Regions from separate parts of the Kocuria sp. CPCC 205260 genome, predicted to be linked through region 2. Evidence: riboswitches for the same ligand, from Rfam matches in the RefSeq annotation. Region 2 holds a riboswitch; each other region holds the start of a gene.
What was found. A riboswitch is a leader RNA that binds a small molecule or an ion and turns the genes downstream of it on or off. The one in region 2 is predicted to bind thiamine pyrophosphate.
Positions count from the first base shown of each region.

Region 1: it holds a riboswitch for thiamine pyrophosphate, as region 2 does, so the genes downstream of both, RF645_RS11560 (ECF transporter S component) here and thiM (hydroxyethylthiazole kinase) in region 2, are expected to answer to the same signal.
Region 3: it holds a riboswitch for thiamine pyrophosphate, as region 2 does, so the genes downstream of both, RF645_RS12260 (MFS transporter) here and thiM (hydroxyethylthiazole kinase) in region 2, are expected to answer to the same signal.

Region 1 covers NZ_JAVKPT010000008.1:75,678-78,876, forward strand. The annotation lists gene RF645_RS11545 (monovalent cation/H+ antiporter complex subunit F) at 1-230, shown strand, start outside; gene mnhG (monovalent cation/H(+) antiporter subunit G) at 230-619, shown strand; gene RF645_RS11555 (DUF4235 domain-containing protein) at 727-1,008, shown strand; TPP riboswitch at 1,154-1,258, shown strand; gene RF645_RS11560 (ECF transporter S component) at 1,372-2,040, shown strand; gene RF645_RS11565 (ATP-binding cassette domain-containing protein) at 2,037-3,199, shown strand, end outside.
Region 2 covers NZ_JAVKPT010000001.1:247,471-250,669, forward strand. The annotation lists gene thiD (bifunctional hydroxymethylpyrimidine kinase/phosphomethylpyrimidine kinase) at 1-395, opposite strand, end outside; gene thiE (thiamine phosphate synthase) at 392-1,051, opposite strand; gene thiM (hydroxyethylthiazole kinase) at 1,048-1,950, opposite strand; TPP riboswitch at 1,944-2,042, opposite strand; gene RF645_RS01060 (Rne/Rng family ribonuclease) at 2,167-3,199, opposite strand, start outside.
Region 3 covers NZ_JAVKPT010000010.1:30,026-33,224, forward strand. The annotation lists gene RF645_RS12260 (MFS transporter) at 20-1,336, opposite strand; TPP riboswitch at 1,331-1,438, opposite strand; gene RF645_RS12265 (heparan-alpha-glucosaminide N-acetyltransferase domain-containing protein) at 1,540-2,697, shown strand; gene RF645_RS12270 (acyl-CoA thioesterase) at 2,719-3,199, opposite strand, start outside.

The sequences.
Region 1 (3,199 bases), on a different contig from region 2:
TCTGGAGCGATCACTCCGACTACATGATGGTCATCGTGACCGTCTCGCTGCTGGGCTTCATCGGCTCGGTGTCTGTGGCGCGGTTCGTCCAGCCCACGCGGCCACGGAAGACGGGCCAGACCGATGAGGGCGCCACCAAGGAGCCGGTCGAGGGCGAGCGGGCCGAGCAGGATCACCGGCCCGCCCCGATGCAGAAGCCCGCCCCGTCCGAGAAGGAGGGACACCGCTGATGGATCCCATGGACCTCGTGCTCGACATCGTCGTGGGCGTGCTGCTGCTCGTGGGCTGCCTCATGTCCCTGACGGCCGGCCTCGGCCTGATCCGGCTGCCGGACGTCCTGTCGCGGATGCACGCGGCCACCAAGCCGCAGGTGCTCGGTCTGCTGTGCATGCTGCTGGCCGTGGTGATCCACTCCCGCGAGTGGACGCTGCTGCCGCTGGCCCTGCTGGGCTGGGCCCTGATGCTGCTCACGGCGCCGGTCTCGGCGCACATGGTGGGGCGCTCGAGCTATCGGACCAAGCACGTGCTCGATGAGACGCTGATCGCCGATGACCTGGCCGCAGCCCTGGACGAGGCCGACACCGCCGAGTCGCAGGGCGGCGCGGACCGCCCGTCGTGATCCGCAACGGCTCGCCGAGCGCGCTAGGGTGAGCACCGAACCTCCGGCGCCGGCTGAGGCGCCGGTTCCGCGATCTCCCGAGTGGCTCACTCGGGGTAGGAGATGACATGAACCCCAAGATCATGGGACTCATCGGCACCGGCGCGTCCGTGCTGGGCGTGCAGGCCGCCACAAAGGGCCTCGACGCCACGTGGAAGAAGGTCACCGGCCGCCAGGTCCCGTCCAAGGGCGACGACCCCCGTGAGGACCGCTGGCTCGACATCGTCCTGTTCGCCGTGGTCAGCGGTGTGCTGACCACGGTCGTGCGGACCCTGGTCAACCGCCAGGTCGCCGAGCAGCGCGAGAAGGCCGAGCTCAAGGCGCAGGAGAAGGCCAAGGGCCGCGGCTGATCTCGACCGGTCCGGGCTGGCCGCTGCGCGCGGCCTGCTGATCGATGGCGAAGGCGCCGGGAGCCGTGTGCTCCCGGCGCCTTCATCCGTTCCGGGTCCGGCTGAGGGTGACCTGCATGTGCTGCGCGTTTGGCGTAGGATCCCAGGCACACGACAGGGGAGCGCCCGAGGGCGCTGAGAGTGCGGTCCGCCGCAGACCCTCGAACCTGCTCCGGCTAGCACCGGCGAAGGAAGTCGAGCATCTCGGAGGTGCTTCTCGCGCGTTCCTGCGGGCGCCCGCCCACGCAGCATCGCGCGAGAAGCGCTTCTCCCCTCCTGATGACAGGGGCGCCGCGGCGTCCCCGGGCCCCCAGGAGGACCACCATGACGCAGCATCGCAGCACCAGTCAGATGAGCAGCGGATCCGGCCTCGATACGCGCTCGGACCGCGACCCCGGAACCTTCGGCTCCCCGCAGCGCAGCGCGCGCTCCCGCCTGAGGTGGCGCGTGCTCGACCTCGTGGTCCTCGCAGTGCTGGCCGCCGCCTGCGGCGTGATCTTCTGGGCCTGGTCCGCTCTGGTCTACCCCCTCTCCCAGGCCGTCACGGTCGGCTATCCCCCGGCGGGCGGCCTGCTGGTCGGCGGATGGCTGATGGCCGGACCGCTGGCCGCCCTCATCATCCGCCGCCCCGGCGCAGCACTGGCCTGCGAGCTGCTGGCGGCGTGCTTCGAGGGGCTGCTGGGCACCCACTTCGGCATGACGGTCGTGCTCTCCGGTCTCATCCAGGGCGCGGCGGCGGAGGCCGTCTTCCTGGCCGCCGGGTACCGCCGCTTCGGCCCGGTCGTGGCCGTGGCCTCGGGCGCTGCCGCCGGAGCGCTCGGGACACTGACCGAGTGCCTGATCTACTACTACGAGTGGCCGATGGCCCACCAGGCGGTCTACGTCGTGCTGGGCACGGTGTCCGGGGCGGTCATCGCCGGTCTTGCCATGTGGGCACTGACGCGCGCTCTGCGCTCCACAGGAGTGCTCTCGGGCCTGGCCTCCGGTCGATGACCGCTCGCACGCACGGAGCCGACAGGGCCGTGCGCGGCGGAGCCGCCGTGTTCGCGCGCGGCTTCGGCTGGCAGCCGGAGGGTCGGAAGACCCCAGCCATCGAGCAGGTGGACCTCGAGATCCCCGCGGGGCAGCGCGTGCTGCTGCTGGGCGCCAGCGGCTCGGGCAAGTCCACGCTGCTGCACGCCCTGGCGGGCGTGCTCCCGGACACCGAGGACGATGCCCCCGGGCCGGGGCCCGACGGCGGTCGCGCAGCGCCCTCCGGAGGCAGCGGCCCGCGCGGCGAACTGCTCGTGGACGGACAGCCCGCAGCCCAGCGCGGCGTCGTCACCGGCCTGCTCCAGCAGGATCCGGAGTCCTCGATCCTGCTGGCCAGGGCCGGCGACGACGTCGCGTTCGGCCCGGAGAACCTGGCCGTGCCCGCCGAGGAGATCTGGGACCAAGCCGATGCCGCCCTGCGGGCCGTGGGGCTGGAGATCTCCCGCAGCCGGGACACCTCGGCGCTGTCCGGCGGGCAGCAGCAGCGCCTCGGCCTGGCCGGCATCACCGCCATGCGCCCGCGCCTGCTGCTGCTCGACGAGCCCACGGCCAACCTGGATCCAGAGGGGGTGGTGACCGTCCGCAGGGCGGTCGAGTCGGTGGTCGAGGACACCGGGGCCACACTGATCGTGGTCGAGCACCGCACCGAGGTCTGGGCGGATCTGGTGGAGCGCGTCGTGGTCCTGGGGCCGCGGGGAGTGCTGGCCGACGGGAGCCCCGAGGACGTCCTCGGCGCCCGAGGGGCCCAGCGCGAGCAGCTGCGCCGCGCCGGCATCTGGCTGCCGGGCCAGCGCGCCGCCGCGGTCGCCCCGGCCCCCGCCCCCGGTGAGCTGCTCCTGCGCGCCGACGGGCTCGAGGTCTCACGCGAGCAGCCCTCGCAGCGCCTGCTCTCCCGCCGCCGTCGCCGCGTGCGCCGCGGTGACGCGGTGCCCGACGGGGCCTGGGCCGGCGCCCCGGCGGCGCAGCCGGTGGACCTGCGCCTGCGCGCCGGCAGCGCGTTCGCGCTGACCGGGCCGAACGGCGCCGGGAAGTCGACGCTGGCCCTGACGCTGGCCGGTCTGCTCGTGCCGAGCGCCGGTATGGTGCGCGCTGCCGGCAGCCTCGCCGGAGGGCTGCCGAA
Region 2 (3,199 bases):
GCCTCGGACTCCAGCAGCGTCCCACCGGCTGTGGCGACCATGACGGGATCGATGACGCACAGCGGCGGCTTCTGCTCCTGCAGCCACTGCCCCACGACCTCGACCGCACCGGCGCTGCCCAGCATGCCGATCTTCACGGCATCCACGACGACGTCGTCGGAGACGGCCAGCAGCTGATCCCTCAGCACCTCCGGCGGCGGCGTGTGGATCGAGCGCACACCGCAGGTGTTCTGCGCGATGACAGCGGTGACCGCACCCATGCCGTAGCCGCCCAGGACGCTGATGGTCTTCAGATCCGCATGCAGACCGGCGCCGCCGGTCGGATCGGTTCCGGCGATCGACAGGACGCGCGGGACGGCGCGCGTGCTGGTCGTGCTCCAGGTCGTCGAGTTCATCGCTGCATCTCCCGTCGGTAGGTCTGCGCCGCCAGGCGCGGATCGGCAGCCGAGCAGATCCCGGAGACCACGGCCACGCCGTCGGCACCTGCGGCCATCAGCCCCGCGACGTCCTCCGGCCGGATCCCGCCGATGGCCACGGCCGGGAGGGCACTCAGGGCTCGGGCCCGGGCGAAGCCGTCGATGCCCAGCGGCTGCGGGGCGTCGGGCTTGGTCTCCGTGGCCCGCACCGCCCCGATGCCCAGGTAGTCCACCGTGCCCGCGGGCAGTGCCGCGGCAGCTGCGATCTCGTCCTGCGAGGCCGCAGAGAGCCCGATGATCGCCTCCGGTCCGCACAGGCGCCGGGCGTCCTCCGGGGGCAGATCCGACTGGCCGATGTGGACGCCGTCGCATGCGATCCCCCGGGCGCGTGCGGCCAGGTGGCACTCCACGCGATCGTCGACGACCACCGGGGCCGCGCCGTCGACGGCCGACACGACGGCCTCGAGCAGCTCGAGCAGCTCGCGTCCGGAGGCGTCCTTGGCTCGGACCTGGATCATGCTCGCCCCGCCCTCGACAGCCAGCCGCGCGACCTCGGGGACGCTGCGAGTCCGGCTGAGCTGGGGGTCGGTGACGTGGTAGAGCGACAGTGCGGCGGGGTCGAATCGGGGGCTCATCGCCCGGCCTCCTCGGCCTGACCCGCCCCGGCGGCGGCACCGTCCGCGGCGTTCGAGGCATCGGCTGCCTCGACACGGCAGCGCTCGGCGACGTCCTCGGGGCGCAGCCCGTGCAGGGAGTCGAGCAGATGCACGGCGAAGGACCCCGGGCCCTGGCAGCGATCGGCGGCGTCCTCGGCCGCCAGCCCCCAGACCAGGCTCCCGGCCGCAGCGGCCTCGGCGGGGTCCTGCGCGACGGCGGCGAAGGCCGCGATCACGGAGCCCAGGGCGCATCCTCCGCCCACCACCTGGGTCAGCAGCTCGTGCCCGTGCGGCACGCTCAGCGTCGCCGAGAAGGAGACGATCAGATCGACGGGCCCGGAGATGGCCACGGCATCGGCGCTGCCGGTCGATACGAGCTGCCGGGCAGCCTGAACGGCGGCCTCCGGGGCATCGGTCGTGTCGACGCCGCGGCCCCCGGCCCCTCCGGTCAGAGCCAGGACCTCCGAGGGGTTGCCGCGGATCACCGCCGGACGGGACTCGAGCAGCTCGGCGGCAAGGGCAGTGCGGATCGGCAGCGAGCCGATCGCCACCGGGTCCAGCACCCAGGGGCGGCCTGAGGCCTGTCGCGCGGCAGCGGCCTCGCGCATGGCGCCGCGCTGCTCGGGATCCGGGGTGCCCAGGTTGATCAGCATGCCGTCGGCGACCTCGGCGAACGGCCCTGCCTCCCCCTGGATGTCCGTCATGGCCGGAGCAGCGCCGAGGGCCAGCAGGGCGTTGGCGGTGAAGTTGGAGACCACCGTGTTGGTCAGGCACTGCACCAGGGGGCGAGTGCTGCGCAGCTGCTCGAGCAGCCGGGCCATCCGCTCCGAGACGGGCTGGTGGGCGGACTGCGATGGACTCTGGGTGTGACTGTGCATCAAGGCGACAATCCCTCCGCTAGTGCGAACTAGTTCAGGTTCTACGGGTGTGCTCTCAGCCGCCTGCTCGGGCGGCACCCCGTGTCGTGCCTGCTCAGTCTACACGTGATCCGGCTGCTCTGTTGGGAGACGATGACGGCCGCCTCCCCGCTCGGGGAGGCGGCCGTCATGCACGCGGCTCAGCGGGGCCGGCTGCTCGCCGGTGCGGCCCTGCGCTCAGGTGCGCCCGTGACCGTCCTGCGGCGAGGACTGCTCCGCGCCCGTCTGAGGAGCGGCCTCGGGCGCGCTGGCGCGCCGCGAGCGGCGCGGGCGGCGACGCGGTCCGGCGGCACCGGGCTCGCGCTCGCCCATGGTGCTGGCCAGCGACTCGAGCTGCGAGCCGGTCGAGCCGCCGGCGCCCAGCGCCTCGGCGGCGCTGTGGCCCTGCGGCAGCTCGATGACCTCGCCGTTGATCGTCACCTGCGAGGCTCCGTCGGAGGTCGAGACCACCGAGGCGGTGCCTGCGGTCACGGTCGCCGCGGCGCCCGGAGCCGCGGGAGCCGACTGCGGGACCTCGGGCGTGCCCGCCGGGGCTGCGGCACGGCGCGAGCGACGGGCCCGCTGGCGCACCGGGGCGGCCTGCTCCGCGTCCGCATCGCGCACCGTCGCCGTGCCCTGAGCGGCCGGGGCCGTCGGTGCGGCCGGGGCCTGGACCGGCTCCGGCGCCGCCTGGGCAGCGGCCGCGGTGCGGCTGCGACGCTTCTGCTGAGCGGCAGCCGCCTGCTCGCCCTGGGAAGCACCCTGGGCCGCCTCCTGCGACTCGGCTCGCGCCGTGCGCGATCGCCGCTCACGTCGTCCCTGGGGGCCCTGAGCGGCGTCCCGGCGCTTCGGCTCCGATGCCTCTCGCGGCGTGGACTCGCCGTCGGCCTCCTTCTCCGGGGCCGACTGATCCGCCGCGTCCTCGCGCGGGGCGCTCGCCTCGGGAGCCTCGCCGGAGGCCGCACGGATGCGCGCCTCGATCAGGGAGCGGGTCTCGTCCTCGGAGCGGGCCCCGGACTGCGCCTCGGACCGGCCGCGGCCGCCACGGCCGGAGGATCGCTCACCGCGCTGCCGGCGCTGCCCGGAGCGGCCGTCCGACTCACCGCGGCCCCGCTCTGCCTGGGCGCCCGTGTCCTGGCCCTGCCCCGGATCGGCCTGCGGGGAGTCCTGCCGGTCGCTCTGGGCCTGGTCGCTGCGGTCCTGATCGTTCTGGTCCTGCGGGGCCTGGCCG
Region 3 (3,199 bases), on a different contig from region 2:
GTGAGCCGCGATCTGCCGATCAGTCGGGCAGCGGACCCGACCGATCCGGCTCGGGGCCGAGCAGCCCGCCGAGGGCCACCAGGAGCCCGCCCACCGCGAGCACCGCGGCGATCGCCGCGTGCGGCCCGAGCAGCTGCTGCAGCGGCGGCAGGTAGTAGGGGTAGAGCGCGGGCAGCACGATCGAGATGCTGTAGGCCACCCCGTATCCGCTGGCCCGGATCTCGTCGGGGAAGCGCTCCGTCAGATAGGCGCCCACCGGCCCGTAGCCGGTCACCGTCGTGACCTGCAGCGCGGCTGCCAGCAGCAGCACCGTGCCGATGCCGGCTCCGAGGGCCCCGGACAGCAGCGCCAGGAGGATGACGGGAGAGACCGCTGCGCAGAGCAGACCGAAGCCCACGAAGAACCGGCGCCGCCCGATCCGACTGGACAGCGCACCCGCCCCGGCCATGGCCAGCGCGGACACGGCCGTCGCGCCCAGCATGACGAGGGAGACGGTCTGCGGCTCGAGCTGCGGCCTGCGCGAGAGCTGGGCGGTCAGGGTGGGCACTGCCATGTAGGTGAGCAGCCACAGCCCGGTCATCAGCACGAGGACCTGCCGCAGCGACCGGCGGCTGCTGCCCCTGACGAGCTGCGCCAGCGGGTGTGCGGAACGGGCCGGGCGACGACGCTGCGGAGCCTCCTCGACCATGTGGCGGTAGTAGATCAGCATGGCAGCGGCCAGGGCGGCGCCGAGCAGGAACGGCAGCCGCCAGCCCCAGGCGGCGTACTCGCTGTCGTCCAGCAGCAGCAGGAGGAGGAAGGTGACGGCGGCGATGCTGGCGTTGGCCAGCGGCGACATCGCCATGATCATCCCGCTGAGACGACCGCGTGAGCGCGGGCGCGCCCACTCCATGGCCAGCGGGATCGCCGAGGTGTACTCCCCGCCCAGGAAGATCCCGCCCAGGAGGCGCAGCGCCAGCACCGCCAGGAACGTGCCCGCGCCGAGCACCTCGTGCCCGGGGACCAGGGCGATCAGCAGGGTCGTGAGGCAGATGCCGGCGAGGGCGACCTGGGTGATGAGCACCCGGCCCGCGCGGTCGGCGATCGGGCCGAAGATCATGGCCCCGAGCGGGCGGCCCAGCAGGGTGGCCACGAAGATCAGGCCAGCATTGCGCACGATGTCATGATCGCCGAACAGCTGCGCCGACACCGGAGCCAGGGCGATCACGGGCAGGAAGATGTCGAACTGGTCGACGTAGTTGCCCATGATCCCGCCGCGGATCGCGCGGCGGGTCGGTGCGGGAGGGCGCCCGTCGGAGGATGCGGTCGCGGGGGCGGACAGGGGTGCAGAAGGCATCGAGCTCTCACTTCCTTCGCCGGTATGAACCGGAGCAGGTTCGACGGTCGAAGCCGCGTCAGCTTCCTCTCAGCCCGTGCCCGGGCTCCCGTGTGGGGTCATTCAGCGGTGCAGGTCCCACGACCTGCGCGCCGCACCGTCGATCCTAGCGGTGCGACGGGCTCGCGTGGCCGAGGCCCGAGCATGTGAGGCACAGTGAGGGCGTGCCCCTCATCGCCTCCGAGCCCTCGAGCCCCCCGACGCGCCCGGACCCGGGGGCCCGCATGCTCGGCATCGATCTGGCGCGGGCCGTCGCCCTGCTCGGGATGATGGCCACCCACACGATGGACCTGGTGGATGCGGCTGGTGATCCGCAGCCCGTCGGGCTGATCGCGGGCAAGGCGGCAGCCCTGTTCGCGGTGCTGGCCGGGTTCTCCGTCGAGCTGTCCACGCGGCGCTATGGGCGCTGGCGCGACGCGGCTGCCTCACTGGCGGTGCGCGGCGTGCTGATCGCGATCCTCGGACTCGTGCTGGGATCGCTGTCGAGCTCGATCGCGGTGGTCCTGGTGAACTACGGCGTACTGTTCCTGCTCGCCCCGCTGGTTCTGCGGCTTCCGACCCGGTGTCTGGCGGCCACGACCGTGTTCTGGCTGGTGGTCTCACCGGTGGCCTCCCACCTGATCCGCGGCGGGCTCGGCCTCCAGCGCGCCGCCGAAGCGCCCGAGCTCTCCCACCTGGCTCAGCCGGGTGAGCTGGTCATCGGCGTGCTGCTCACCGGCTACTACCCGGTGCTGCAGTGGATGGGCTACCTCCTCGTGGGGCTGCTCCTGGCCCGGCTCGACTGGCGCAGCGCCGCCACGGCCGCCTGGGCAGGGGCCGTCGGCGCCCTGCTGGCCGTCGCGGCCTGGGTGAGCTCGCAGCTGCTGCTGTCCGCAGGCGGGCACGAGGCCCTCGAGCGCGCCGGCTCCGGTCTGTCGCCGCTGGCCTGGGGCTCGCCGTATGCCGCGCAGACCATCGGCAGCCACGGGACCACGCCCACGACCACGTGGTGGTGGCTGGTCACGGTCGGTCCGCACTCGTCGACGACCTTCGACCTGGTCTTCACCTCGGGCATCGCGGCGGCGGTCATCGCCGTGTGCGTTCTGATCTGCCTGGCGATAGGGGAGCGCACCCGCCTGCTGATGCCCGTGCTCGCGGCCGGCTCCATGCCGCTGAGCATGTACACGCTGCACGTGATCCTGTCCGAGCTGACCGACCTGTACGTGCTGCAGGTGCTCCTGCTGCTGGGGCTCGCCGCGCTGTGGCGGGCCGGCGGGGAAGGCCCCGGCCCGCTCGAGAGCTTGGTCTCCGGGACCGTGCGGCTGGTCGTGCCGCGGCGCTGAGCCTCCCGGCGCCGCGTGGCCTCAGGCGGACGTCGTCGACTCGCCGGACTCCTCCAGCAGGTGATTCGGCAGCCGATTGCCCTGGGCGCGGCTGCGGATCTCGAGCAGCGTGCGTGCGTGCTGCCACAGCCGCTTATCCGCCTCGGTCACCGGCTCCCAGGCGGGGACGGGCACGGAGGTGCCCTCCTCGTCGCGGGCCACCATGACTGTCAGGCAGTTGGTGGTGACCTCCAGCTCGCGGGACTTCGGATCCCCGGAGCGGACCTCCACGGCGATGTGCATGCCCTTGGTCCCGGTGTAGATCAGGCGGGCGTCGACCTCGACCAGATCCCCGATGTGCAGGGGGCGCATGAAGCGGATGCCGCCGGAGAACACGGCCACGGTGTCCCGGCCGCAGTAGCGGGTCGCACAGAGATATGCGGCCTCGTCGATCCATTCCATGACGATGCCGCCGTGGACCTTGCCGCCCCAGTTCACATCGGTGGGGGCGGCCAGGAAGCGC